Regions from separate parts of the Paenibacillus sp. FSL R7-0189 genome, predicted to be linked through region 2. Evidence: predicted binding sites of a transcription regulator. Region 2 holds the regulator's gene; each other region holds the start of a gene.
The links. Region 2 encodes Rex, which represses fermentation and respiration genes when NADH is low (regulators of the CRP and FNR family bind a similar motif). Its sites were predicted from a motif close to TTGTGAAATATTTCACAA; they were not measured.
Positions count from the first base shown of each region.

Region 1 (10,256 bases), 300 kb from region 2:
TGAGAATGCGCAAATGGGGTCTGCATTACTTATGTTTATTAATTCTTGCGGTGGTATTGGCAGGTTGTGGCTCGGGTGATAACAATTCGGCAGCTGACAAATTAGCTAGTGACGGCGGAAATACGAGTAATTCTGCTGCAGCAACAACTGAGCAATCTTCAAAAGCTACATTAGCGGATAAGAACACCTCAGCAGAGGCTGAGACAGCAGCGGGAGGCAACGAAGCCCCAGTTGAAAAAGGTTTGACATCAGAGAACACGGATCAAGCAAACGCGGGATTTACGGGCAGTGATGTCGTGGAAGGATTGAACAAGAAGCTTATCTATCATGCCAATCTGACTATGGAAGTAGAAGACTACGGTAAAGCTCAGACTGAAATTCGAAACATGGTAACGATGGCTAAAGGATATATTATAGAGTTTAACGAGAACATGTCGCAATATGAGCAAGGGGGGACGTTTATCCTTAAGGTGCCAGCCTCCGGATTCTCTCCTTTTCTGAATAATTTGGAAAAAGTAAAACACGAATCGCTACAGCGCAGCATTCAAGGTCAGGATGTCTCGGAGGAGTATATTGATCTAGAGTCGCGTCTGAAGGCAAAGCAGTTAATGGAAGCTCAATATACTGAGTTTATGAAAAAAGCAACGAAATCAAGTGATCTGGTCGCCTTTGCAAACGAGCTTGGTTCGATTCAAGAAACGATTGAGCAGATCAAAGGCAGAATGCGATATATAGATCAGAACGTATCCTTTTCAACGGTAGAGCTTAGAGTGTACCAGACGGATGAGAGTTTAGCTGTGAAGGAAAAGGCAGAGCAAGGTCCATTGCTGGAACGCGCATCAGATGCTTTAAAAGGAAGCCTGAACGCACTATCTGTTATGTTTCAGTGGCTTTTTGTAATTCTTGCAGGCGCATTGCCGATTCTAATCGGTGTGGGCATTATTTTAGCCATCGTTTGGTTTGCCCGCAAAAATATCCGCGTACGACGGGAGCAGCAGACCCAGCGGATACGGCAGGAAAATCGGGAGCTGAACAAGGAGGTACTCCCTGCACCAGCAGAGCCAAAGGTGACAACCTCAATAAAGGATAAGAAAGCGAACGAGGACGAGAATAAAGAATAAGCTCCTATGAATTAAAAAGCCTCCAATTCATGGTATACCGTGAATTGGAGGCTTTTCTATAAGACAGTACAGTTTCGCACGTTATCGAAGATTAGGCAGGCTGGAAGAGTACACGATACTCGCCATAGCCCTCTTTCTCCAGATCCTCTTTCGGTATAAATCGCAGTGCCGCTGAATTAATGCAGTAGCGCAGGCCGTTTTCCCCTGGACCATCGTCGAAGACATGACCTAGATGGGAATCTGCTACTTTGCTGCGCACTTCTGTGCGAACCATCAAATGGCTGAGGTCCGTCTTTTCCTTCACGGCGTAATCGCGGATTGGACGTGTAAAGCTGGGCCAGCCACAACCGGAATCGTATTTATCCTGCGAACTGAATAATGCTTCACCAGATACGATATCTACATAAATGCCTTCTCCGTGGTGATCCCAAAAATCATTTCGGAAAGGTGACTCTGTAGCGCTATTCTGAGTGACTTCATATTGAAGTGGCGTCAGACGTTCTTTCAAGCTTAGTTTATCTTCTTTATGTGTCCAGTGGGTTTCGATAAAATCCTCTCGGCCGGAACCCTTACGGTAACGTTTGTAGTGGCCCGGGTTCTTACGATGGTAGCCCTGATGATATTCTTCGGCAGGATAGAAGGTTGCTGCCGGGAGGATCGGGGTAACAATCGGGCTAGCGAATCGTCCGCTTTCTTGCAAAGCTGCCTTGGAAGCCTCTGCTTGTTGCTTTTGCTCTTCAGAATGGGTGAAGATAGCCGTTCCGTAAGAGGTGCCGCGATCATGGAATTGTCCACCCGCATCGGTTGGGTCAATTTGCTGCCAGAATAACTCAAGCAGCTTGCTATAAGGGAAAATTTCTGGGTTGAACGTAATTTGTACCGCTTCAACATGTCCTGTGGTTTCGGAGCATACCTCTTCATAGGTAGGATTCACTGTATGCCCGCCAGTATAGCCGGAGACGACACTAATAATGCCTGGCAATTCCTCGAACGGCGAGACCATGCACCAGAAGCATCCACCTGCAAAGGTTGCTTTTTCCGCCTTGGAATTTATATGGTTAGTCTGATGTTCACTCATTAATATCCCTCCATTCATGTAATGCAATTAAATAGATCACAATCTAATTATAAAGCAAATAACCACAGCCTGCCAGCTTCCGCCAAATAAGCTCTCTGTTACCTAGTGTTTCTTACTTCCTGTGAACTGTAACGAAAGCTTAGTCCGGCTATAATAAGCACAATGGCATAAACAACGATGGCTATAATCGCATTTCCAGGGTTCTGGAACAGTTGATCCCCAAGGAAGGCATACAAGGCGATGCCTGGGATTTTTCCAATAGCTGAGGCAGCTAGATAACTCCAGAAGGGCAGCCCGGCTGCTCCGGCATAGATGTTAACTGCTGTCTGCGGGATAATCGGCAAGAGACGTGCAAAGACAATAGAAGCAAAGGGCCGCCGTTCTATGCCTTTTGTGAATTTTTCAAGTAGGGGAATAGAAGTCAGATAAGCTCTCGCTTGATCTTGAAATAAGAACTTCACTACGCCGAAAAGGAATGCGGCAGCAAGGGTTGTAGCTACCCAGCAAATTAAAGCACCAGCCAAACTTCCGTATGCATAACCAAAAAATCCGATGACCGCTTTGTACGGTACAACTGGAAAGAGAGCCAGTAAAGTTGCGATCCCTATAGAGCCGAAAAGATTATGATCCTCTTTCATCCAGCTAAGGATGTCATATCTGTAGATAAACGCAAGGATTGTGCCCGAAACATAAAGAATAATCGAGAACCATTTTCTCATAGCTAATATACCCTTTCTTCCACTCATTCATCTCATCATACGGGATAAAAAGTAAATTTTGAAGTGAAGATCATTGTCGGCGAACGCCAAGCAGGTATAATAGCATTTATAGAGAACAAAGAGAGAGATAAATTCTTGAATTATAAAGAGGGGAGTTAGATCAGTGATCGTTTCTGTACGCAAAAGAGTCGCCATCATCGGGATTGGCAATATCGCCCGCAAAGTATATTTGCCACTGCTCTCTCAGCATGGACAAGTTGAGGTAGTGGGGGTTCTCAGTCACTCATCCACAACAGTAGAGCAAGCTGTTAATGCCTATCGCTTTCCTAAAGGTACGACAAATTTAGACGAGCTGTTGTCTTGGGATCTGGATGCAGTATTTGTGCATAGCCCAACGACGACCCATTATGATATAGTAACAAAATGTCTCGAACAGGGGATTTCGGTGTATGTAGATAAGCCGCTGTCCTATGATCTGGAAGAATCCAGAAGGATGGCAGAGCTGGCAGAAAATAAAGGGCTGCTGCTAGGAGTGGGCTTTAATCGGCGTTTTGCCCCAATGTATGTCACCGCCAAGAGTTGGCTCGAGGAAGCTGGAGGCATTAGCCATTGCCACGCGATTAAACATCGCACGAAGCTGCAATTAGGCAGCAGCCGTGAGACTGTACATGACGACTTGATTCATATGCTTGATCTGCTGTTATGGTTATGTGGAGATCAGTATGAGCTGCTTCGCAGTAATCTTCAATCCAATGGAGAGGGGCGACTTGTCCAGGCATCTGGAATGCTGGGTTGGGAGCAAGGCTCAGTGGGGATGTATAGCATGGTTCGTGAGGCTGGTGTTGATTTGGAGAAGCTGGAGCTGCACGGTAATGGCCGTTCGGTGGAAGTGGCAGATCTGGACCAAGCCATCCTATATGAAAAAAATGCTTTGCCACGGACCCAGAGCTTTGGAAGCTGGGATACGGTGCTGGATAGAAGAGGTTTCGGTGGAGTGGTAGATCATTTTCTGAACAATATAAATACACCAGAGTTATGCAGTATTGCTGCTTCAGCAGTTCTGCCTAGTCATAGATTGGCAGCTCAGCTTGCTGAATGAGGTCTCTAAGAAAGGAGTAAAATATGGAAGACAACCGTAAATTAGTGGAGGAACAAATCATCGAAAGCTATAAGCGGGAGGAAGAGATGATGATCCTTGTATTCGCCCAGTGGTGCGTGAATCAAGGACTCGACCCGCACAGTTTATATTTGCAGGCTTATCCACAGCAAGAAGGGAATGAAGCCTTGCGAAAAGCGCTTGCCCTAACGGTTTCTGCGGAGGAAGCAGGGGATATTTCCGATGACACAGTTCTCGGCGTACTCTCCTTATTCGGAAATGATGACTTGGCGCAAATCGTGACAGAAGCGATTGCTCAAAGGGAATCTAAAGCACATACAGGGGATTGACAACGAGGATATAATGATAATGTCAGATGAACTTTTTTTAGTAAACGATGTTCATCAGGGATGAAATGTGTTAATATTATATATACTAACTAATAGTAAGTTTCGCTAGTGAGAGGTGAGAACAATGGAAGAACATCAAATTTCGATGTGTCCCAGATTTGAGACAGCCTTCTCTTTCTTAGGCAAACGTTGGAATGGACTTATTATTCAGACATTGATGAGTGGACCGAAGCGGTTTAAAGATATTTCCGGCCTCATTCCTTCAATGAGCGATAAGATGCTGTCCGAGCGGATGAAGGATTTGGAAGGTGAGGGTATCCTGGTTAGACATGTATACCCGGAAACACCTGTACGTATTGAATATGAACTAACAGACAAAGGCCGTGCGCTGGAGCCTGTTATGCAGCAGATTCAGTCTTGGGCTGAGAGCTGGGTAGAGTAGAAATCAAAGTCGTGTTGTGGCCCTTTTTCCTGAAGAACGGAGGAGGGCTTTTCAATTTTTAAATAAAAACCTTGCACAGATCGAAAAAATCTGTAATATAATAGAAAAAACGTTGTATGTTCCTTGAATGGAAACGCTTGCAGTATTGGTTTTTGCTCAAATCTACTCAGCTGGAGTACAGGCATAGCAAAACTATTAGGAGGCGAGGGAGATGAAGACCACCCTGTTTTCCCGGGAAATAACGTATGGAAAAAAGGATGTTGCTGAGCTGGAGAACGCTTCGATCAAAGTACAGCTCATCTATGACAAGACGTTGTTCATGCTGCATAGCCATCTTCCAGATTCCTTATGGGATGCGTGGATTGGTGTGCCTTACAGCATTATCTCTTCACTCTACAAAGGCAACAATGATAGCGGAACTATTTTTCAAAAATGGATTCAAAGTCCTTCTGGCTGGAAATGTATCGGCTGTGAACGGCATTGCCTGGAGTCGACGGAACCTCTTCAAGAAGTGAATATGGCAGGTAATCAACGACAATATAAGTTTCATAATGGCATTCGCCAGAGCATGGTGCTACAAGCCTTAATTTGGTCCATGTACGAGAATACCGTATTATTTAAACCCTTTTTAGGGGATGAGCCCTTTTTTGATGAAGATGATTTGCATACGATATCCTCTTATTTCGTGCCAACTTATCTTAACGATCTACGTCTACTGGAGCAGTCTAAGCCTTGTAAAGAGTACAAAGATCAGAATATACAGATTTATCAGGAATGGATATCCGCCCCTGACCTTGTCCTCAAATGGAATGGTGGCCTGACAGAAGGCAGATGGATGACCGGTGTTTATATGGATCACTCACGCTTTGCTGGTTTAGGACCTTATTTAAAGGACGCAAAGGGTAAACGAACGTATATGCAGGCTTATGTTCAATAAAAGATACAGATTTGGTGTGACCGAATAGATAAATGTAAGACAAATAACATTACTGATGCCCGTGTGGTTAACAAAAGACAGGTCGATTGTGGGGATTTATCTCCATGATTGACCTTTTTCGTTCAACAAAGAGATACAATTTTCGTGAGTACAATCACAAGTCAAAACTCCTTTCAGGGTTAAGGTGAACAGGTAGAAAAGATTTTTTCAGAACCTGATCACATATCCCGAGGAGGAACTATTATGGAAACTAAACAACCTAATGATAGAATTTCGGATTTACAGCATAAGCAATCGGTGCAACCTGGATTTACTCCAGATGCCCTGGTAAAAGATATTGTGCTGCAATTCCCAAAAGCTGCGGATTATTTCAAGTCTAAACGGATTGATTTCTGCTGTGGAGGCGCCAAACCTCTTGCTGAAGCAGCTGTAGAGCGTGGACTAGATCAAGAGATGATCATTAGTGATCTCAACAAGCTGTTCGAGGAATATCCGGTACCACAAGAAGAACTCGCATGGAACACAGCACCTTCTGCAGAGTTAATCGACCATATTGTGAGTAAACATCACCATTACCTGCGGGAAGAACTGCCCCTGATTAGCCAAAATGTAACTAAGGTATACCGGGTTCATGGCGGAGATTCACCTCATTTAGAAGAGTTATATAGTTTGTTTAATGCACTCAAGGAAGATCTGCTTCAGCATACAGCTAAAGAAGAGGAAGATGAGTTTCCAAAATTATTAGCGTATGATGCCAATCCAAGTGAAGAAGGGCTGACCACACTTCGCGAGGCATTATTTGAACTTGAGAGTGAACATGACACAGCAGGCGATATATTGAGACAAATACGCAAAATAACAGATGATTTCACCCCACCGGCTCATGCTTGTACAACCTATCGTTTGACTTATGCCCGGCTAGAGGAGCTGGAGAGCATGACTTTTGAACATGTTCATCTGGAGAATAATATATTGTTCCCTAGATTCCAGTAGAAAAAATGAGTTTTCAAAGAGTCCCTTAGGGGACTTTTTTTATATTTGAGAACAAAGCTTATTTACGTTATTCTTAAATAGACAGTATGCATAACTTACTACAAGCCTGAGACGCTGTGTGGTCATTAGGCGGGACAAGGCGGTGTCACTATGCCCACGAAATATATGTGGAGGTTGTTACTAGGATTAGTCATCGTATTCATAATAGGTGGATGTTCGACTCTTGCTGACGTTAATAATGAAGGGAATAATGGCTTAGCAGGATCAGACGGGCCTACGCTTTCGCTTATCGTTGCGGGAAATGACTTGCTGACCAACCCTTTGGACAAGCAGCTTAGCGAGAGCTACAGAAAAGGGATAACGATCTTTGACCTACTGAAAGGTAGTGGGAAGGCCACCTTTTCTGAGGATAACACAAGCATTCTAACGGTAAATAATATTTCACTCAGTCCAGGAATGAATTGGGAGCTGCAAATGGATGGGGAGACCATTGGATCTGAGGATTGGGGTCGAACCGTCGGGCATGAATCAAAATTAGTAATTACGGCGATGTCTAAGGAACAAGAGGAACCCCTTCAAATTGTGTTGTTGACCGTGAATGGCGGAAGTGAGCAAGTGAATTTGAATCATTCATATGTTATGGGATTTACTGAAGATTTAACAGTGAGAGGTTTGTTGAAGAACAGCAGTGTGGTGCAGTTGACCGAAGACAACAAAAAGGTGTTATCCATTGGTGATTATACTCCTCTTAGCAATGAAGTTTGGAAGATGAAGGTGAATGGGAAGCAGCTGCTTGAGAATGGAATGGACATGAAGCTTAGAGTGCAGGATGAATTGGAGATTTTATTGGCTATACGTTAAAAAAAGTACATAAATGCCAGATCTACGGTTATTCAGAACCTGTGATCTGGCTTTTTTTATTAGAATTTAGAACCTAACAAAGTTGTCTTATTTTTTATGTGAAAATATTCACATTTAATGTGACTGTAATCACAATCTCTCTTAAATTTTGAAATGTATAATTTCATTATGTAGAAGATAAGTTGAAGCAAAGTTCAACAAGAACGGATAAGACTGAGGAGGCACCTAACTATGGCAGCGAAGAGAGAAAAATTAGTATTAGTCGGCAACGGTATGGCAGGCATAGGTACGCTAGAGCAAATATTGAAGCTAGGTGGAGCTTATGACATTACGGTCTTTGGAAGCGAACCTCACCCCAATTATAATCGGATCATGTTGTCCTATGTTCTCGAAGGCAGCAAAACCATCAACGATATCATCCTAAACGACTGGAACTGGTATGAAGATAACAACATTACCTTGCATACAGGAACAACAGTTACGCGAATTGACGAGCATTCCAAGCAAGTAATTGCGGATAACGGTATGGCTGTTTCTTACGATAAAGTGATTATTGCAACGGGTTCGAATTCATTTATTTTACCTGTACCTGGTTGTGATAAGGAAGGCGTAGTGGGTTTCCGGGATATTGCAGATTGTGATGCGATGCTAGCTGCGGCTAAACAATACAACAAAGCGGCGGTAATCGGCGGAGGCTTACTTGGATTGGAAGCGGCAAAGGGTCTTGTGAACCTTGGCATGGACGTTACTGTAGTGCATCTGATGGAAGATCTAATGGAGCGCCAGCTTGATCGTAATGCCTCCTCTATGTTGCAAGCTGAGCTAGAGCGTCAAGGCGTGAAATTTGCCATGGGCAAACAAACAGTAGAATTGACAGGGGAACAGAGAGTAAGTGGTTTACAATTTAGTGATGGCACTACACTTGCAGCTGATTTTGTAGTTATGGCTGTAGGCATCAAACCGAATATAACTGTGGCAAAAGAAAGCGGAATTGCTGTTAATCGTGGAATTGTAGTGGACGATTATTTGCAGACCTCTATGCAGAATGTATATTCCATTGGCGAATGTGCCGAACATCGCGGAGTTTGTTACGGATTAGTAGCGCCGCTCTTCGAGCAGGGTATGGTTCTAGCTAAACATCTCTGCGGAAGCGATACAAATCCATATGAAGGTTCTGTTGTCTCCACCAAATTAAAAATTTCCGGTGTGGATGTATTTTCTGCAGGTGAGTTTATGGATTCCCCTGAGCACACTGTAATCTCAAGCAAAGATGAATGGAAGCGAACCTATAAGAAAATTCTGCTCAAAGACAATGTCATTGTTGGTGCAGTCCTGTTCGGGGATGTGACGGAATCGGCTAACCTGCAAAAGTTAGTAAAACAAGGTGCTGTAATGACTGATGAGATTTATACAGAGGTCATGGGTACGGGCTGCTGCGGAAGCGGAGCCAAAAAGAGCACATCTGTAGAAGCTATGGCGGACGAAGAAATCGTTTGTGGCTGTAATGGGGTTACTAAAAAAGCGATTGTGGATGCGGTCATAGAAAATGGTTTTACTACTGTGGACGAGATCAAAGCATGTACAGGAGCGACGCGTTCTTGCGGAGGTTGTAAACCGGTTGTAGAACAAATTTTACAATTTGTCCTGGGTGATAGTTTTGAGCAGTCTGCCAAGCAAGGTATCTGTAGCTGTACAACGCTTAGCCGGGATGAGATTGTTGCTGAGATTACAGCTAAAGGTCTTAGTACTACTAAAGAGGTTATGCATGTACTGGGTTGGAAACAAGAGGAAGGCTGCTCTAAATGCCGTCCGGCGATTAACTATTATCTGGGGATGCTAAATCCGGATACACATCAAGATGAGAAGGAATCACGTTTTGTTAATGAACGTATGGGAGCCAATATTCAGAAAGACGGAACCTATACCGTTATTCCACGCATGTACGGCGGGGTAACGACACCAGAGGATTTGAAGAAAATCGCTGATGTCTCCCTTAAATATGATGTAAAAGTTGTGAAGGTGACTGGTGGGCAACGCCTGGATCTAATCGGGGTGAAAAAAGAGGATCTGCCGAAGGTATGGGAAGAGCTCGATATGCCATCAGGTTATGGTTATGCCAAATCGCTACGTACGGTTAAGACTTGTGTGGGCTCACAGTTCTGCCGTTTTGGCACACAGGATTCGCTGGGAATGGGCGCGCTCATAGAACGTAAGTATGAACGTCTTGATTTTCCTGCCAAGTTTAAAATAGCTGTCAACGGCTGCCCACGTAACTGTGCGGAATCCTGCACGAAGGATATTGGCATCGTCGGTAATGACGGCGGTTGGGAAGTATTTATCGGTGGTAACGGTGGGATCAAACCACGGATTGCTGATTCCTTCTGCAAAATTAAGACCGATGAAGAGTTGATCGAAGTGTGCTCCGCTGTGATGCAATATTATCGTGAGACCGGTAATTATTTGGAGAGAACCTCCGAGTGGGTTGAGCGTATGGGACTTGAGCAGATTCAAATGGTCATTTTGAATAATGAAGATAACCGCAAAGAGCTGGCCGCACGGATTGACTTTGCTCTGACTCAGGTGACGGATCCTTGGAAAAAAATGCTCAATGACAGTAGCACTCGTACTGCGCTTTTTGAAGAAACAAGAGTCTAGCGGA
Region 1 is NZ_CP150223.1:4,463,441-4,473,696, forward strand. Features, by position in the region: gene MKY63_RS19345 (DUF4349 domain-containing protein) at 6-1,121, shown strand; gene msrA (peptide-methionine (S)-S-oxide reductase MsrA) at 1,213-2,199, opposite strand; gene MKY63_RS19355 (VTT domain-containing protein) at 2,298-2,918, opposite strand; gene MKY63_RS19360 (Gfo/Idh/MocA family oxidoreductase) at 3,082-4,017, shown strand; gene MKY63_RS19365 (hypothetical protein) at 4,041-4,364, shown strand; gene MKY63_RS19370 (helix-turn-helix domain-containing protein) at 4,489-4,806, shown strand; gene MKY63_RS19375 (hypothetical protein) at 5,018-5,743, shown strand; gene ric (iron-sulfur cluster repair di-iron protein) at 6,041-6,736, shown strand; gene MKY63_RS19385 (hypothetical protein) at 6,887-7,597, shown strand; gene nirB (nitrite reductase large subunit NirB) at 7,829-10,252, shown strand.
Region 1: nirB (nitrite reductase large subunit NirB) is a predicted target of Rex. The motif match lies at 7,694-7,711, and genes of this name have one in related genera.

Region 2 (10,256 bases):
AATGTATTTATTCCAAAGGAGGTTGCTGCACTTGTTTAGACATATGATGAAATCCAAAATTCACCGCGCAACAGTAACGGAAGCGAATTTGAACTATGTGGGCAGTATTACCATTGATGAGAGCTTGATGGAAGCCGCGGACATTCTTGAGAATGAAAAAGTTCAAATTGTGGATAACAATAATGGTTCGCGACTGGAAACCTATGTAATCCCTGGACCGCGTGGAAGCGGAGTGATCTGTCTTAATGGTGCCGCGGCTCGTCTTGTTCAGCCGGGCGATACAGTAATTATCATTTCGTATGCGATGTTGTCCTCGGAAGAACTGGATTCACATAAGCCAACGGTGGTATTCGTGGATGAGAATAACAAACCAGTGAAGCTGGCTGATCATGAATTGCATGCTACAATCGCTTAATGTATGGACTTACGCCATGTAATGAATGGCAGGGATGAAAGACCCCGATCTCGCAGAAAATGAAGTCAGGCAAGCTGAACTGATTTCATCTTCAGTAAGGGGGGGGATAGCCCATGTTTCAACATTTGTTTGCTGAAATGAACAAGGTGCTTCAGGAGATCGTAACAGATTACCCTACAGCGGAGGGTGCCCGCCGGAATGAGCTTTTATGCAATTATAATATGCTGCATAGACTGAGCGATAAAGTGATGGATGAATGGCTCGCTTTTGCTGAGAAGCTTAGTTCCTTTCGCGAAAGTACGGATTTTACAGCAGTGGTCGAAGAGGAAGTGCCGGAACAGGAAGCACCAGAGCTGTGTATGGATTCCTTTGTAAGAGGTCAGGGGTATTATAAGCTGCTGATGTATGGAAAGTGTATTGATCAGTTTAAAGAAGTTATTGCGCAATACCCGGATAGCTTGGCTGCTCGATTATATTTGGCCATCTCTTATCTGCAGGAAGGTGACGGTGAGTCCGCTTGGAGTCATCTGAACCATATGCTGGGCTTGATACGGGAAACCAAGCTGAAAGCCATGGTTTATAATGCTTTAGGCTGCATACGAGCCTCACAGGAACGTTTCAATGAAGCGCAGGAATTGTTTGATCTTGCTTTGCAGCATGATCCTGCGCTTCCGGAACCAAACGTTAACTTAGAGGTATGCCGCCGTCGTGGAGGGAAGCTGCATTTTGGAAATCAGCTGGTTTCCCTTTTGTAAAAGAATAACGGTTTTGGAAATTTCCATTCAAGCGATGCATCCCCTGAACCAGTGGTGTGCATCGCCTTTTTTCGCAACTTCTGTTATGCTGATTAAGAGTCTCAATTGAAAGGGAATAGAATTATAATGAAATTTGCCGTGCTTGATTTTGAAACAACAGGAACCCAATCCGTGGGTGAAATTATCCAGGTTGGCCTTGCAATTATAGAAGAAGACCGGTCCATCTCCCGGGTATATGGTTCCTATGTCAAGCCCGGAACGCCGATTCCTCCTTTTATAACAGGTCTGACGGGGATTACCGATGATGATGTGAAGGATGCGCCTGAGCTGGATGAGATGATGATGGAGCTTGTTCCGCTCTTGGATGATGTTGTGCTCGTAGGGCATAATGTCGCTTTCGACTTCCATTTTTTACAAAATGCTTTAGATCGTTGTGGTTATTTGCCATTTCAAGGGCGGATTTTGGATACGATTGATTTTCTGAAAATTTGCTTTCCTTCGCTCACATCTTATCAGCTAGGCTCTGTCAGCGCTCATTTTGGAGTGACGCATGATCGTCCGCATCAGGCAGATAGTGATGCACTTGCGACTGCTTTAGTGCTGCTGAAATGTCTGGAGGAGCTCTACGAGCTGCCGCTGCTTACGATCCAGAGACTCTGTGAGTTGTTTACCGAAGAGGATAGTGATCTGGGCTGGTACTTTGATGGTCTGCTGCGAGAGCGGGAAGCGGAGACGCTACAGCCCGAAGGTGATCTGACTTTCTATCGTCAATTAGCGCTTGCAGTAGGAGACTGGACGGAGTTAGCGCCACCTAGAGATGAGCATGCTGAGAATCCGCTAGCGAATTTATCTTTTACTGATTATATGGACGAAGTAACCAAACGACTTAAAGACACATTACCGCAGTATGAAAGCCGGGAAGCTCAGGATATTATGATCAATGAGGTGATGACGGCACTTGCCGAAGACAAACACCTACTGATTGAAGCGGGCACAGGAACCGGTAAATCGCTCGGTTATTTGTTGCCTGCCATTTATCAAAGCGTTCGCACCAATGAAAAAGTCATGGTCAGCACTCATACCATTAATCTGCAGGACCAATTGCGCGAGCGGGATATCCCTTTGTTAACGCAGGTAGTTCCTTTTCCGTTTAAAGCTGCTATTTTTAAGGGAAGAGGACATTATTTGTGTCTGCGTAAGTTTGAGCATAAAATTAATAAAAAGGACTTTATAAGCCCAAGGGAAGATGCGCTTACTGCCGCTCAGATGATCGTATGGCTCACTCAAAGTGAATCAGGGGATGATGAAGAGCTGAATTTAAGCGGCCGGGGCGGTGATTTCTGGGAGACGGTGGCAAGCGATACCGATTCCTGTCTGGGCCGTTCTTGTCCGTGGTTCCGCAAATGTTATTATCATAGGGCTAAGCATGAAGCTGGGATTGCTGACGTGGTCATTACAAACCACTCTAAGCTATTCGCAGATGTTAAGGCTGGGCACCAGCTGCTTCCGGCTTACGAGCATCTTGTCATTGATGAAGCACATCATTTAGAAGATGTGGCTGGTAAACATCTTGGCATGCATATGAAGCATTTCACTGTGGCACACACGTTATCGCGACTGTATAAAGATAGCCGAAACGGACAGCTTCCTGCTCTGCGCCAGATATTACAGTCGTCAGGCAGTGAAGAGGCTTCAGAATGGAGCGGAGTCATCGATCGGATTTACCCGGATCTGCTTACCGTCAAAGAAACCTGGGATGCACTCAGCGACAAGCTGTTCAGCCTTTTGCCGGAACGCAGTGATGCAGGGGCGGGGGAAGCGGGACAACTGGTTATGCGGTTGCTTCCCGCCCGTAAGCCGAAGGATTGGGATGAATTAGTTGCGCTAGAGAACACTATGAATCTGACGTTAAGCGATATCATCCGTAAGGGTGATAAAATGCTTAACGAGATGCGTGACCAGGAAAGCCAATCCTCAGCAGACAGTCTTGTTACTGATATTAGCGGTTTATTTAAGGATTTGGCTTCCATCCGTGAGCAAGTAAGATTCTTTATGGGGCTGAATGACGATAATGTAGTATATTGGCTGGAGGCAAATGGAAATTACCGCAGCAAATCACTACAGCTGTATGCCGTCCCTGTGGATGTTAGCAGCCAGCTTAAAGAGTTGTTCTTCGATAAGAAAAAAAGCATCGTGCTTACCTCGGCGACGCTGTCTGTAGATAAATCTTTTCAATTTATGATTGATAATCTCGGACTTAACGAAGCTGCGGAAGAGGGACGTCTAATGACCTCACTCCTTCCATCCCCCTTTAAGTATCGCGAGCAGGCACTGCTAGTTATACCGCGTGATTTTCCTAGTGTGAAGGGGAGTGTGGGCGATGCTCGATTTGTCGATACACTCGTACAGTCATTATCGGAAGCTGCTAAAACAACACGTGGGCGGATGCTGGTTCTGTTTACTTCTTATAAAATGCTGCGTCAGGTATATGATCCGCTTAAAGAGGCTTTAGCCTCACAAGAGATTACGGTGCTTGGTCAAGGCGTGGAAGGTGGCAGCCGGAGCAAGCTGATCCGCCGCTTTCAGGACAGTGCAGCATCCGTTCTGCTGGGGACGAGCAGCTTCTGGGAAGGTGTAGATATTCCAGGTGAAGCACTGACTTGCCTGGCCATCGTGAGACTTCCGTTTCAACCGCCGAATCACCCGTTGGCGGAAGCGAAGTCTGAGTTATTGCAGGCCCAGAAGAAGAATCCGTTCATGAAATTATCTGTTCCTCAAGCGGTTATTCGTTTTAAGCAGGGATTCGGAAGACTGGTTCGCACGGCGCAGGATCGCGGAATAGTTATTGTTTATGATACGAGGGTTATTGAATCTCATTACGGGAAGTATTTCCTTTATTCATTGCCTGGTCCCAAAATGGAGCATATGCTTACTGATCAAATGGTCCCTCGCATAGCGGAATGGCTAGAGGATGGCGGCGCTTCTTAAAACGCTCGTCTTCAGTTTAGCTCCTCCTTATCCTTAAGGGCGGTGTGTTACAGTACCGTCCTTAATAAGGAGAGGTAGACGTTTGAATATGGATTTTCACAAGAACATTACTATTTTTAGGAGGGAAAATATGAAATCGGATAAAATATCAGAAGCCGTTGTTCGCAGACTGCCTGTGTACTTGCGTTTTTTGAATGATCTCCAGAATCGCGAAATATTAACAGTTTCCTCTCAGGAACTTGGGCAAAAGCTTGATCTTAATCCCGCACAGATTCGTAAGGATTTAGCATATTTTGGTGACTTCGGCAGAAAAGGTATCGGCTATGATGTAACGTATCTTATTGAGAAAATCCGTCATATCCTGAAGCTGGATCAACAGCTTAATGTAGCTTTAGTTGGAGCAGGTAATCTCGGACATGCCTTGTCTAATTACAATGCATATCTCAAAGATACTATGAAAATCACGGCTATATTTGATTCGTACGCTCCTAAGGTTGGACGTAAGATCAACTCCCTTACTGTGCAACCGATGGATGAACTAGGCAGCACAATTCGTGAGCAAGGTATTCGCATTGCCATTATTACCGTACCTGATTCAGAAGCTCAAAATGTAGCAGATATCCTCATTTCTTCTGGGATTGAAGCGATTTTGAACTTTGCCCCTGTGATTCTGAAGACACCACCGAATATCCGGGTGCATGCAGCTGATTTTACAACTGATCTGCAAAGTCTTGCTTATTACTTGCGGGATGGAAAGGAAGAAAGCGAACATGAACAACAATAAAACGATAATTAAGGGCGGGTATTTTCTGACTCCGGGAACGGATGAGCCGGTTCTGAGTGGATATATGACTATTGAAGATGATTTAATCACTTACATAGGAAAAGAAGAGCCTCAGATGGAAGCTGGAGTGCAAGTGGTTGATGGCAGCCGTCTGCTGTTCATGCCTGGACTTGTAAACACACATGGTCATGCGGCGATGTCTTTGCTGCGTGGATATGGAGATGATTTAGCGCTACAAGTGTGGCTTCAGGAGAAAATGTGGCCGATGGAGGAAAAGTTCACCGGTGATGATGTATACTGGGGAACCTCCTTATCTGTATTGGAAATGCTGAAGGGTGGAACTACGACCTTCCTCGATATGTATGATCATATGGACCGAGTAGCCGAGGTAGCTGAGTTATCAGGTATCCGTTCCGTATTGATGCGTGGTGTGATCGGGTTATGTCCAGAGGATGTACAGAATCACAAGCTTGCGGAAGCGATTTCTTTTGCCCGTAACTGGCATGGAAAGGCTGACGGTAGAATTACTACTATGATCTCGCCACACGCCCCTTATACTTGCCCTCCTGCCTTCCTGGTTAAGTTCGTGCAGGCAGCGCATGATCTGGATTTACCGATGCATACGCATATGTCCGAAACGAAACGTGAAGTGGAACAAAATGTGGCGGATTACGGGTTGCGTCCTGTAGCTCACTTAGAGAAGCTTGGAATGTTCACACGTCCCTCGATAGTTGCACATGGTGTTCATTTAAATGATGAAGAGATTGAGATCTTGGCTCGCCATAATGTGGGTGTATCTCATAATCCGGGCAGTAATTTGAAGCTGGCTAGCGGAGTGGCTCGGGTTACTGATCTTCTAAAAGCTGGTGTGAAGGTGTCTCTTGGCACGGATGGCGCGGCAAGTAACAATAACTTGGATATGTTTGAAGAGATGCGGCTTGCAGCTCTCATTCATAAGGGTGTCAGCGGTGATCCAACGGCTGTCCCTGCTCCAGAAGCTCTGCGTATGGCTACAGAATATGGCGCGCAGTCCATCTTTTTAAATAATGTAGGCAGACTTGCTGTAGGGATGAAAGCTGATTTCATTGCTATTGATATCGATCAGCCGCATTTGCTGCCACACACAGATCTGTTGTCTCATGCAGTTTACTCTGCTAGCGCTAAGGATGTTGAGCATGTGTGGGTGAATGGTAAACAGGTCATCAAGCATGGACAATGCTTAACCCTGGATGAGGAAGCTATCCGGCGTAAAGCGCAAGAAGCCTTCGAAGGTTTATTGAAGCGTTAAGTCTGGAGAATAACGAATAAATAATAGGCTGCGACTTTTTGCTTTTAGCAAAAGTTGCGGCCTTTTGTGCATTTTTAAGACTGGGAAAGCTAGAAAATTATGAAATTTTGGATAAACACGCAGGTGTGTTATATAATCAAAAAAGATATATTACTAGAAAGGGAGCTGTACCTTGAAGAAAAGGAAAAAATGGATCCTCCTGGGGTCAGTTCTGATTCTGCTCCTGGGGTTTGGACTTATCCAGTTCTATGCCTATATTATGAAAGATCAATGGAACGAGCGTGATATCGCTAAGGATGTTGCCAAAACCAGAGCGGGTCTAACAGAGGTAACCAAAGCACAAAAATCGGTTTGGGATGAAAATGCAGTGTACTGGGTTTTAACAGGAAAAAATGAAGCCGGGACTGCTCTTATGGTCTGGGTCCGCTTTACGGTAGATGGAAAATTTGCTGAAGGCGACGACGCAGTGTTTGCTGAGGAACTAAGTAAAGGAACCTCGGAAGCCCAAATACGCGGCATTATCAAAGCTGATCTTCCGGACATAACGATTGAACGCTTGCTGCCGGGAGTATATAACGGAGAGTATGCTTGGCAGCTTTTTTATAAACAGAGCGGTCGGTATTATTATCAATTTTATCGGTTTTCGGATGGGTCCCGAATGGGTGAAGGTTACAGTTTACCTAAAAGTTAAGCCGAACATAAGGAAATTAAGGGTGGCATAGTAAACAAGCGAACTTATTATAAGTTCGCTTGTTTACATTTATTTGATGTACAAAAGTGATATACTAAGTGATATACTGAATGGGTAGTTATCACCGAATATTCTTTTAAATTCACATACAAAAATAAGCCGATTGATTAAAAATCAAGGCCGGTTTTGTCGAAAGTGAGGAATATATTTGGTATTGATGGAAATTTTTAAAAAATTAAATTTTAAATATATTCACATTTATTTTGAAATTAGTATATACACCTGTGATATACTACTACTTGTAATTAGAACAGCAATAAGAGACTTCAGTCTCTCTGATGAGCTCTCAAATAGCTATAGATTATTATAATGAGCTTTATATTTTGTCATCTTTGAGAGGAGGACGTTTCTTGAAATTACGTCTTGTACCTGTGCTGATAACGTCTCTACTGTCGGCTACTCTATTGTTTGGTGGCTTCTTTTTGTATCGTCAGTTTGCAATGCAGGAACCACTTCAGAAGATTGTATCTCAATATGAGGGCGTCAATAATTCTCATATCAGTATTAACCGCAATGAGGTCACTTTGAAACTTGATCTCCAGCCAGGCACGAAATTACGTGAACTGGTTCAGTACGTCTCCAAAGAAGGAAAATCGATGATTGATGGACGTACACTGAAACTTGATGTAGAACAGAACTCCAGTGAACTGCTGGATGAATACTGGGATAAAGCGATGTTCTCTGTAGCTGAAGCCATGGAGAGCCGTAAATATACACTTATACCCACAGAACTTGATGGACTCAAAGCGCAATATCCGCAATATAAAAATGTGATAGCCTCAACAGAAATTGACGACAATAATGTCTATGTAAGCTTGAGTAATGGAAAAGAAAGCAAATTTATTATTTTGCCGCGTAAACCTGCGACATTGGGGGTATGGAATAATGCCTAAATACCTTAAAGAAATTCTAATCGGATTTGTTCCTGTCTTGTTTATTTTTATGGCTTTTCTAGGCATTAATATATTCCCGATTGTAATTGCTGCTGGGATGCTCACGGCTTTACTTATCATTGCTCATTTAAGAGGCGGACTTGCGGTAAATGCAGGTGCCGGGAAGAAACGCAAGAAGGATGGACCTTCAAAGCTCACTTTTGAAGAAATTGGCGGGCAAGACAATGCAAAGCAGGAGCTTCGTGAAGCGTTGGATTTTTTGATCCGGCATGAGGAAATCAGCAAATTCGGGATTCGGCCTTTGAAAGGGATTCTGCTTACAGGCCCTCCAGGAACAGGTAAGACCCTTATGGCTAGAGCAGCAGCACATTATACGAACTCTGTATTTGTGGCAGCATCAGGCAGTGAGTTTGTAGAAATGTACGTAGGTGTCGGTGCCGGCCGTATCCGCGATTTGTTTAAGGATGCCCGTACCCGCGCCCTTAAGGAAAACAAGCAAAGCGCTATTATTTTCATAGATGAAATTGACGTAATTGGCGGTAAGCGTGAAGGCGGACAGCAGCGAGAATATGATCAGACCTTGAATCAGCTGTTGACCGAGATGGACGGGATCTATAACAACGAAACGCCGCGCATTCTGCTGGTAGCAGCCACTAATCGTAAAGAAATGCTTGATTCAGCATTGCTGCGTCCTGGCCGGTTTGACCGTCATATTCAAGTCGACATGCCTGATAAAAAAGGCCGTAAATCGATTCTCGAATTGCATGCCAAAAATAAGCCGCTTCATGCAAATGTGAACCTCGACAAAATTTCCGAAGAAGCCTATGGTTTTTCCGGTGCTCAGCTCGAAAGTGTTATGAATGAGGCAGCAATTTATATGATGCGTGAGGAATTGACAGAGGTTGAGCAGCGGCATCTGTCGATGGCGATTGACAAGGTTATGATGGGGGAAAAAACGGACAGAGAAACTAACCACGAAGAGAAAAAGCGGGTGGCAATCCATGAATTGGGACATGCCATTATGGCTGAGCTGCTGCGTCCGGGAAGTGTTAGTCAGGTTACACTGACTCCGCGGGGGCAAGCCCTTGGTTATGTACGTCACAATCCTCAGCAAGAGCAGTATCTGTACACCAAGGATTATTTAGAAGATCAGATTATGATCGCACTTGGTGGAGCGGCTGCAGAAGAAATGTATTATGGCGGACGAAGCACAGGTTCGCGTGGCGATTTTGATCAGGCCCTGAATATTGTCGAAACCATGATGAAATCCGGATTGACTTCGTTGGGTATCGCCAAGCTGGAAATGGTTACCACTGAAGAACTTATGAAGGAAAACAGTAAAATATTGGATGAGTTGATAGTACGTACTCACGACCACCTTGAAAAGCAACGAAATGTATTTGATTACTCCCTTGACATTTTAATGAAGGAAGAAGTGCTCTCCGGAGAGCAATTTCGATGTCAATTTCGTGACAGCGTGCGTTTACCAGCATAAATATTTATGCTGGTTATTTTTTTTTACTTTTCAGGCATGCTAAGATATCATTATATGTCGGGCTTTATAAATTTTTGCGACAGACAAGGTACAATACAAAAGTATAGATACCTGAAAGGATGGAGACTTTTTTATGAATTTCAAGAAAATTGGTGTCATCGGCGGTGGCACAATGGGACAAGGGATTGCCGAAATGCTGGCAGCCAAGGGCCTGGATGTATTGCTGGTGGAGAAAACCCCTGAGAAACTGGACTACTCCTACGAAATGATCGAGACAAGTCTAGATAAGCAACTGGAGAAATGGGCGATCACTCAAGCTGAGAAAAAGCTGATTCTTAGCCGCATTCAAAAAGTGACACATTTCGCAGAGCTGAGCTCTTGTGACATGGTTATCGAAACAATCGTTGAGGATTTAGAAGAAAAGAAAAAAATATTGAATCAACTGGATCAAGTATGTCCAAACCACATTATTCTTGCCAGCAATACGTCAACACTTAGCTTGACTGAACTTGCAAGTTCTACAATGTATCCGGAACGCGTGATCGGAATGCATTTCATATACCCTGTAGCTAAAGTGGATCTTGTTGAAATTGTACGCGGTCTGAAAACTTCAGATGCTACTTTTGAAGATACAAAATCCTTTGTTGATGAAATTGTTGAGAAAAAAGGTGTAATGATTTATGAATCCCCAGGATTTGTAACATCACGCCTCATTTGCTTGTTTATCAACGAAGCTATGCATGTACTGCAAGAGGGCGTTGCCTCCGCACAGGATATTGACGATGCTATGCGTATTGGTTATCAATTCCAATATGGACCGCTTGAAATGGCTGACAGATTTGGTCTGGATTCGGTCCTTGCTGCACTCGAAAATATGTTCCGTGAAT
Region 2 is NZ_CP150223.1:4,765,935-4,776,190, forward strand. Features, by position in the region: gene panC (pantoate--beta-alanine ligase) at 1-39, shown strand, start outside; gene panD (aspartate 1-decarboxylase) at 32-415, shown strand; gene MKY63_RS20775 (hypothetical protein) at 529-1,170, shown strand; gene dinG (ATP-dependent DNA helicase DinG) at 1,297-4,158, shown strand; gene MKY63_RS20785 (redox-sensing transcriptional repressor Rex) at 4,289-4,942, shown strand; gene MKY63_RS20790 (amidohydrolase) at 4,929-6,230, shown strand; gene MKY63_RS20795 (DUF5590 domain-containing protein) at 6,403-6,921, shown strand; gene MKY63_RS20800 (hypothetical protein) at 7,332-7,874, shown strand; gene MKY63_RS20805 (AAA family ATPase) at 7,867-9,369, shown strand; gene MKY63_RS20810 (3-hydroxyacyl-CoA dehydrogenase NAD-binding domain-containing protein) at 9,503-10,256, shown strand, end outside.

Region 3 (10,256 bases), 280 kb from region 2:
AAATGCTGAAAGAAAAATGGAATGAGGGAGCCTGATGAATCAAACCGCAGTTGTATCCGAAAATCCGCCGGCGCTGAAGGGTACACCTTACAAGCAAAACCGCTGGAAGAAAAACTTTTGGGGATATATGTTCCTCGTACCTGCTGTGATTATTTTTGTAATGTTCCTGTGGGTGCCAATTTTTAAAGGCTTGTTGTACAGCTTCTACCATGTTGATTTTGTAAAAGGGAATAGCTTTGTTGGCTTTGAGAACTACGCTAGAGCCCTTAGTGATCCAGATGTTTTGACCGCGTTAAAAAATACGGGGTATTACATGCTTCTATGTCTTATTATCGGGTTCTGGGTTCCGATTGCTTTTGCCATTATGATCTCGGAGCTGAGAAGGTTTGGGGGCTTTGTACGGGTAGCGGCTTACCTTCCTTTCGTTATGCCTGGTGTGGTTCTATATGGACTCTGGAGATGGATTTATGATCCGGTGGGCCCAATCAATGCGGTATTAAGCTCGCTTGGTGTGGACCAGGTTGCCTTCCTGACAGATACAAGGTGGTCGATGATTTCTCTTGTTTTTATGGAGACGTGGCAGCAGTTTGGATCAGGGATGTTAATATACTTGGCTGCTGTACTCAGCATTCCGCGGGATTGGTATGAAGCAGCTGAGATTGATGGGGCTGGTGTGTGGGCACGTATAAAGTACATCACATTGCCTTCGCTACGTAATTTGATCATTTTGATGTTGATATTACAGATTATCGGGACTTCACAAGGGTATCAGTCACAAATGGCGCTGCTTGATGGTGGGCCGAATAATACTACGCTTACCTATGCGCTGCTGATCGTAAAATATGCTTTTACGCGACTCGATTATGGAACAGCGACTGCGCTTGGCATGCTAATGTTCATTGTCCTAGGTGGTTTGGGCATTTTACAGTTCAAGCTTAACAAGGAGGACAACTAAGATGAAGAGCGCAGATAGAGGGATTCTCTCAGAACATGATTTGAAAAAAACAAGCAATAAGATCGTTTATGGCTTGATGTGCGTGGTTATTTTGATTATGGTGTTCAGCATGCTGTATCCGATCTGTATGACGTTATTTAACGGACTGAAATCGAATCAAGAGGTGAACTCATTCCCACCGCATTTTTTCCCGCAGGAATGGCACTTCAGCAACCTTAAGGAAGCGATGAATTACATTGATCTGCTGATGTTCCTTAAAAACACCATTTATATTTTTGTGGGGAATATGGTCGTGACACTAGTAGTATTGGGAATGTCTGCTTTCAGCATTTCTCGTATGAATGTCCCTTACAGAAAGGCAATTTATTTCTTTTTCCTGATGACATTGTTTATTCCGGCGACCAGCTATATGATTCCCAACTTTGTCAATCTAAAAGAGCTTGGATTACTAAATCAGTACGCAGCATTTTGGCTGCCGGCTGGTGCGAATACATTCTATTTTCTACTCTTAAAGAACTTTTTTGATGGGATACATCCTGAAATTTTTGAAGCCGCGCGGATTGACGGTTCCTCTGAGCCGAGAAGCTTTTTCTCCATTGCAGTGCCATTGTCGGTTCCGATTTTTGCTACGCTGGCGATCTTTATCTTTTCTACAGCATGGAATGACTGGTTCTGGCCATCTCTGGTTATGCACAGTGAAGAGAAATATACGCTCGCGACAGCAATCTATAAATACGTTATTAATGTAAAGGCACTTAATACGAATATTAAATTCGCCATCCTATTTATCGTATCGTTGCCGCCGATCCTTGTCTTCCTGATCTTCCAAAAGTTCATTATGCGTGGCGTCGCATTATCAGCAGTTAAGGGATAAGCAAGGATCGACGGATTTAGTCACGGATCGTAAACATGCACATGAAAGGAATATAAATGCACCTCGTTTGTAAACGATTTCTCTTTTATGATCGATATGTAAGATAACTATGAATTGAAAAGGGGAGTTTCAATGCGTAAGTACTCTAGCGTGCTACTAAGCCTCCTTGTGGCCGGATCGTTGTTAACCGCTTGCGGCGGTAATAACAATAACGGAAACACGACAGGAAACAAGGAAGGGGAAGCGACTACTGCGCCAACGAATGCTGCAACAGATAATGCTGGCAGTGCTACAGCAGCGCCAACTGATGATATCACACAAAGAAAAGTGACCATCAAAATTCACTATCCAACCCCTGACCTAACCGAAGTTAGAGCACAGGAAGATGACAAGATCAAACGTTTCCAAGAGGAATATCCGAATGTTGAAATCGTCAAAGACGATTGGCAGTACAATGTAAGTGAAATCGGCATCAAAATGGCAGCGAATGAAGCTCCAACCTTCTTTAACACCTACGCTACAGAAGCAAAATTCCTAGTTGAAAAAGGCTGGGTAGCTGACATTACGGATCTGTGGAATAAATACGAATTTAAGGATCAAATTAACCCGGTTCTCCAAAATCAATTTATCATTGACGGTAAAGTCTTCGGCGTAACTCAAAAGGGTTATGTAACAACCACAATGATCAACAAAAAAATGCTGGACGAAAAAGGCGTTGCTGTTCCACCTATGGATTGGACTTGGGATGATATGCTGAATACCGCGAAAGGCGTAGCTGATACCAAAAAAGGTATTTCCGGTATTGCTCCAATGGGTAAAGGGAATGAAGCAGGCTGGAACTGGACCAACTTCCTGTTCGAAGCTGGCGGTGAAATTCAGAAGATAGAAGGCGGTAAGGTTGTAGCTACTTTTAATTCTGAGGCTGGGATTAAAGCGCTGGATTTCTACAAGAAACTTAGATGGGAAGCAAACGCGATTCCTCAGGACTGGGCACTGGGCTGGGGTGATGCTGTAGGCGCATTCCAACAAAGTCGTACAGCAATGGTAATGGCTGGATCTGACGGTGTTATTGAGCAAGCGTTGAATCAAGGCGGTCTGAAACCAGAAGATGTACTTACGTATCCAATGCCTGCAATGGAAAAAGGCGGAAAACACACCGGGGTACTTGGTGGTGACTACCTTGTAATCAATCCAAATGCAACACCAGACGAGCAAGAAATGGCATTCCGTTATATTACATTTGATTACTTCTCCGATAAAGGTCTAGAAGCACTGGATGCGGTTCTGCAACAACGTACAACGGATGGTAAATACTTTATTCCGCCGCTCTTAGATTACTATTCTGCAGATTCTGACTTCGGCAAGAAAACGAAAGCTGTGTATGATAAATATACAAATGTATATCAATACAGCCCTGATATTTTAGGTTTGCTGGACGGTAAACCGGAAGCGCAATACAATACACAGGACTACTACGCAACCATGTCCAATGTAATTCAAGAGCTGTTCTCCAAAAAAGGAACAGATTCCAAGACACAGCTTGAAGCTGCTGCCAAAACAGTGCAAGAGAAATTCTTCGACACAATTAAAGTAGAATAGCTAGGAAGAACAGAACCGGCTCCATAGGAGTCGGTTTTTTTATGTTTATATTATTGATATTTTTATAAATCAACACGACGGGGGGGCATCCCACTATTTTTTAGAGACCAATGGAAAAATAGAGTGTCAACAAAATTAGGTTTGCTTTTTTAAAATATTTTTGCGAGCGGAAAGGTAGAAAATGGGTATCAGTTCTTGTCTTTTTAAACATAAACTTTAAATTTAAGAAATAATAAAGCATAAATAATGGTAAAAAATCTATAATATGATCGAATGAAAGCGCTTTGAAAACAAATCAAAAAAACTTTATACTTTGTGAAAGATTTCACTATACAAGGTGGAAATGATGTGATAAGATAAATGTGTAGAGAAAAACAACCTAAAAATTGACAGGAGGACGAGGGAGATGGCAGTTAAGAACGAAGTCGCCGCCCAAGTTAAACAAACTACCGCTGAAGAGTATATTCAGACTTTAGTGGATAAAGCGAAAAAAGCACATGAGGCATTCATGGCGCTGGATCAAGAGCAAGTTGACACAATCGTTCATGCAATGGCGTTGGCTGGACTCGACAAACATATGTACCTCGCTAAATTGGCTGTAGAAGAAACTGGCCGCGGGGTTTACGAAGACAAAATTACTAAAAACATCTTCTCGACAGAATATATCTGGCACGGAATTAAATACGATAAAACAGTAGGCGTTATTGAAGACAATGCTTATGAAAGCTTCCAAAAAATTGCTGAGCCCGTCGGAATTGTAATGGGTATCACACCGGTAACCAACCCTACATCCACCACGATGTTTAAAGCGTTGATTTCGATTAAGACACGGAACCCTATTATATTCGGTTTCCACCCATCTGCGCAAGAGTGTAGTGCAGCTGCTGCTAGAATTCTTCATGATGCGGCTGTAAAAGCTGGCGCACCTGAGAATTGTATCCAATGGATTGAAATGCCAACAATGGACAAAACAAACGCTTTGATGAACAACCCTGACGTTGCACTTATTCTCGCAACAGGCGGTTCAGCAATGGTAAAAGCAGCTTATAGCTGTGGTAAACCAGCTCTTGGCGTAGGTCCTGGTAACGTACCTGCATTCATCGAAAAGAGCGCGGATATCGATCAAGCCGTAACGGACATCATTCTTTCCAAAACATTTGATAATGGTATGATCTGTGCTTCCGAGCAAGCTGTTATTATCGAAGAACCAATCTTTGATCAAGTGAAAAAGAAAATGATCGCTAATGGCTGCTACTTTGTTAACAAAGAAGAAGCTGCCAAACTTACTAGCGGCGCTATGAACGTTGATAAATGTGCGGTTAACCCAGCAATCGTTGGACAATCCGCAGTGAAAATTGCTGAAATGTGCGGCATTCAAGTTCCTGCCGGCACTAAGATTCTGGTAGCAGAACTTGAAGGTGTAGGCACTAAATATCCATTGTCCGCTGAAAAATTGAGTCCTGTGCTTGCTTGCTACAAAGTTAAAAACGCAGATCAAGGTATCGAACGCGCAGCACAAGTTGTTGAATTTGGTGGTATGGGCCATAGTTCGGCTATCCACTCCAACAACGAAGAAGTAATCATGAAGTTCTCCAACCGTCTGCAAACAGGACGTATTCTCGTTAACTCGCCTTCCACTCATGGTGCGATCGGCGATATCTATAACACTAACATCCCTTCGTTGACGCTGGGCTGCGGATCTTATGGTCGTAACTCCGTGTCGCAAAACGTTACAGCAATTAATTTGATCAACGTGAAAAGGGTGAATCGTCGTACCGTGAATATGCAATGGTTTAAAGTACCTGACAAGATATATTTCGAAAAAGGCGCTACTCAGTACCTGACCAAAATGCCTGATATCACACGTGTCGCAATTATCACTGACCCAATGATGGTTAAGCTCGGATATGTTGAGAGAGTTGAACATTACCTGCGTCAACGCCAAACTCCTGTAGCGATAGAAGTGTTCTCGGAAGTTGAACCAGATCCATCGACAACTACAGTTGAAAAAGGTACAGCAATGATGAACAGATTCCAACCGGACTGCATCATCGCACTTGGTGGTGGTTCCCCAATGGATGCTGCAAAAGGAATGTGGTTATTCTATGAACATCCAGACGCAGACTTTAACGGTCTGAAACAAAAATTCATGGATATCCGTAAACGGGTTTACAAATTTCCTAAACTTGGAAACAAAGCTAAGTTTGTAGCGATTCCAACTACTTCGGGTACGGGTTCGGAAGTAACATCTTTCGCAGTTATTACCGATAAAACAACTGAACAACACACTAAATATCCTTTGGCTGACTACGAGCTAACTCCAGACGTAGCTATCATTGATCCAGAGTTCGTATATAGCTTGCCAAAAACTGCTGTAGCTGATACAGGTATGGACGTATTGACACATGCCATCGAAGCTTATGTATCTGTTATGGCGAGTGACTACACTGATGGTCTGGCAATTAAAGCAATCCAATTGGTATTCCAATACCTTGAAAAATCGGCGCTTGAAGGCGACAGAGTTGCCCGTGAGAAAATGCATAACGCATCAACACTTGCTGGTATGGCCTTTGCTAATGCTTTCCTGGGTATTAACCACAGTTTGGCGCATAAATGGGGCGGTCAATATCACACTGCTCACGGTCGTACTAATGCGATCCTTATGCCACACGTTATTCGTTACAATGCTAAGAAACCTACGAAGTTCGCTTCGTTCCCTAAATATTCACACTTCGTAGCTGACGAGCGTTATGCAGAAATCGCCCGTATTCTGGGATTGCCAGCTCGCACAACTGAAGAAGGTGTAACTAGCCTGATCAATGCTATTCGCGATATGAACAAAAAACTGGGTATCGAAGAATCCTTCCAACAACTGGGCTTTGATCCTAAGGATTTTGAATCCCGTGTAGATTACTTGGCTGACCGTGCATTTGAAGATCAATGTACAACTGCCAATCCTAAGCTGCCACTGGTATCTGAACTTGCAGATGTGTACCGTAATGCTTTCTACGGAAGATTTGATAATTAATATTTGGTTAAGTAGATAATAGGATGGTTGTGGACTAGATATAAGTGACAAATATCACCGGAAAGGTGATATTTGTCACAGTCTATTTATAGAAAATAAACTAAAATGTTTATATAAACAACGGTCCCATACATGGAACAATGATTGTGAATTTTCGAACAACCATATCTTTCTTGGGATCACGAGACACGGGATCAACCTTCAAGCCCGCGATCTCTACAAATATTATAAATATAGATGGAGGGATTTAGCATGTCGGTGATTGAAAAAGATGTACAAGAAGTGAAATCCGGTTGGAGAAGTTTTACAAAAGGTAAATGGTCCAGAAAAGTTGACGTTAACAACTTTATCGCAAGTAACATTAAGCCTTATGAAGGAAACGAAGAATTCCTCGTAGGACCTACTAGTAACACAACTGAACTATGGAAGATTATTTCCCAATTGAGCAAGGAAGAAAGAGAAAGAGGCGGCGTATGGGATGTTTCCCTAGATACTGTCTCCACAATCACTTCACATGCTCCAGGCTACATTGACAAAGACAAGGAACAAATTGTAGGCGTACAGACTGACGCTCCTTTCAAACGTTCCATCCAGCCATTTGGCGGGATCAAGATGATGGTTGATGCTACGAAGGCTTACGGCTTCGAGCTTCCACAAAACATCGTTGACATGTTTACGAACATTCGCAAAACGCATAACCAAGGCGTATTTGATGCATATACACCAGACATGAGAGCTGTGCGTAAATCCGGCGTAATTACAGGTCTTCCTGATGCTTACGGCCGCGGACGCATCATCGGCGACTACCGCCGCATTGCTCTGTACGGTATTGATTTCCTCATTAAAGACAAAAAACAACAACAAACTGAGCTTGAAGTTGATTCCATGACTGAAGATATTATTCGTTTGCGTGAAGAGCTGTCCGAGCAAATTCGTGCACTTGGCGAATTGAAAGAAATGGCAGCCGCTCATGGTATGGATATTTCCAGACCAGCGACCAACTTCAAAGAAGCTACTCAATGGGTATACTTCGGGTATCTTGCAGCAGTTAAAGAGCAAAATGGTGCAGCGATGTCCCTAGGCCGTGTGTCCTCTTTCTTGGACATCTATGCAGAACGCGATATTGCTGAAGGTACTTTGACTGAAGAACAAGTACAAGAAATCGTCGATCATTTCGTAATGAAACTGCGTATCGTGAAATTCTTGCGTACACCTGACTATAATGATCTGTTCTCCGGTGACCCAACATGGGTAACTGAATCCATCGGTGGTATGGCTGAAGACGGAACAACTCGTGTTACCAAGAACAGCTTCCGTTTCTTGAACACCCTGTACAACTTGGGTCCAGCTCCGGAACCAAACTTAACTGTACTGTGGTCCGAAAAATTGCCTGAAGCCTTCAAAAAATATTGTGCTAAGGTTTCCATTGAAACTAGTGCAATTCAGTATGAAAATGACGATGTAATGCGTCCATACTGGGGTGAAGATTATGCGATTGCTTGCTGCGTATCTCCAATGCGTATCGGTAAACAAATGCAGTTCTTCGGCGCTCGTGCCAACCTGGCAAAAGCATTGCTGTATGCTATCAATGGTGGTATAGACGAAAAATCCGGAGCACAAGTTGGACCGGAATTCCCAGCGATCACTTCTGAATATCTGGATTATGACGAAGTAATGAAACGTTTCAAACCGATGATGGAGTGGTTGGCTAAAACTTATGTTAACACTTTGAACATCATTCACTATATGCATGACAAATATTCTTACGAACGTATCGAAATGGCGCTGCATGACCGTGACATTCTGCGTACGATGGCTTGTGGTATTGCTGGGCTGTCCGTTGCAGCTGACTCACTAAGCGCAATTAAATACGCCAAAGTAAAACCTATTCGTAACGAACAAGGTATTGCGATCGACTTCGAAACCGAAGGCGAATTCCCTTGCTACGGTAACAATGACGATGCTGTAGACAGCATCGCAGTAGAATTGGTTGAAACCTTCATGACTATGATCCGTAAAAACAAAACATATCGTGATTCTGTGCCAACTCAATCGGTACTGACCATTACTTCGAATGTAGTGTACGGTAAGAAGACAGGTACTACACCTGACGGACGTAAGAAAGGTGAACCTTTCGCACCGGGTGCTAACCCAATGCACGGACGTGACAAGAAAGGCGCCTTGGCTTCCCTGAACTCTGTAGCTAAACTGCCTTACTCCGATGCACAAGATGGTATCTCTAACACGTTCTCCATCGTACCTAAGGCACTTGGTAAAGACGAGGATTCCCGTAAGTCTAACCTGGTACACATGATGGATGGATACTTCCATAACAACGCTCAGCATTTGAATGTTAACGTATTTAACCGTGAACAGCTGATGGACGCTATGGAGCACCCAGAGAACTATCCACAATTGACTATTCGTGTATCCGGCTATGCAGTTAACTTCATCAAGCTGACTCGCGAACAACAAATGGATGTAATCAACCGTACATTCCACGGTTCGATGTAATTTGTTTCTCTTTGAATTAGTACTACATTGAAATAATTGCAAGGAAGATACCGCCCTTGTCTCAAGGGCGGTAATATCTTGTTTGAGAATTGTTAAAATTTTAAATTTTATAGCCGCGATTTAGGGATATGACAGTCTCAAAGACAGGAAGCTTCATCGTTGAAAGAGGGACTGTTAGTCTGTCGTGGCGAAAGGATGACATCCTATGATTAAAGGTCGCATACACTCTTTGGAAACCTTTGGAACCGTTGATGGACCTGGTATTCGATTTGTCTTGTTTATGCAAGGCTGCTTGCTGAAATGTCAGTATTGCCATAACCCTGATACTTGGGCTTTAGATGAAGGTAAAGAAATGACTCTAGAAGAAGTGCTTTCGGAGATCGAGCCATATATAAACTACTATCGTTCATCCGGTGGCGGGTTAACTGTATCCGGTGGAGAACCAACCTTGCAGGCGCAATTTGTAAAGCAGTTATTCACGGAAGTGAAAAAACGTTGGAATCTGCATACCACATTAGATAGTAATGGCTACAACGAAGGTGACAAGATTAATGACTTATTGGACGTTACAGATTTGGTTATGCTTGATCTGAAGCATATTGATGAAGAAGCGCATATCAAGTTAACTGGTAAATCCAATGATCGAACTTTGAAGCTTGCACGCTGGCTCTCAGACCATAATCGTAAGATGTGGATCCGACATGTGTATGTACCTGGTATTCATGATCGTGAAGAGGATCTCATTAACTTAGGTCGTTATATTGGAACCTTAAATGGCGTCGAGAAATTCGAAATCTTACCTTATCATCAGATGGGTATCTATAAATGGGAAATGCTCGGCAAAGCTTATGAACTGGATGGAGTACCTTCTCCAACAGAAGAAGAAGTGCAACGGGCATATCGCTTGGTAGAAGAAGGTCGTAAGCAAACGGCATTGGTATAATAGATATATATTTTTAAGAGAGACCGTACCCTCAGTGGTTGATCACTGAAGGTGCGGTTTTTTGTTATGAGGAAGTAAAAAGGGAGGGGATAAAGCTCCTCTGAGGGGGTAGTTTTATACTATTCCTAATAAAGACATGCTATAGTTACACGTGGTTAATGGGATGGATAATAAATGAATATGTCAGGTAATGTGACTATTTGGATGTTTTATTAATTGTTTCTAGAGTGAAAACAAAGTTTTGTGATGAGAAAAACAAATAAATTAAGCGATTTAACATTTTTGTGTTATGTAATATAACTTATAATGTAGTTGATTCCGCTTACATTAGAGATTTTTATCC
Region 3 is NZ_CP150223.1:4,485,918-4,496,173, forward strand. Features, by position in the region: gene MKY63_RS19435 (sugar ABC transporter permease) at 35-955, shown strand; gene MKY63_RS19440 (carbohydrate ABC transporter permease) at 957-1,829, shown strand; gene MKY63_RS19445 (extracellular solute-binding protein) at 1,962-3,428, shown strand; gene adhE (bifunctional acetaldehyde-CoA/alcohol dehydrogenase) at 3,835-6,456, shown strand; gene pflB (formate C-acetyltransferase) at 6,709-8,970, shown strand; gene pflA (pyruvate formate-lyase-activating protein) at 9,176-9,913, shown strand.
Region 3: pflB (formate C-acetyltransferase) is a predicted target of Rex. The motif match lies at 6,601-6,618, and genes of this name have one in related genera.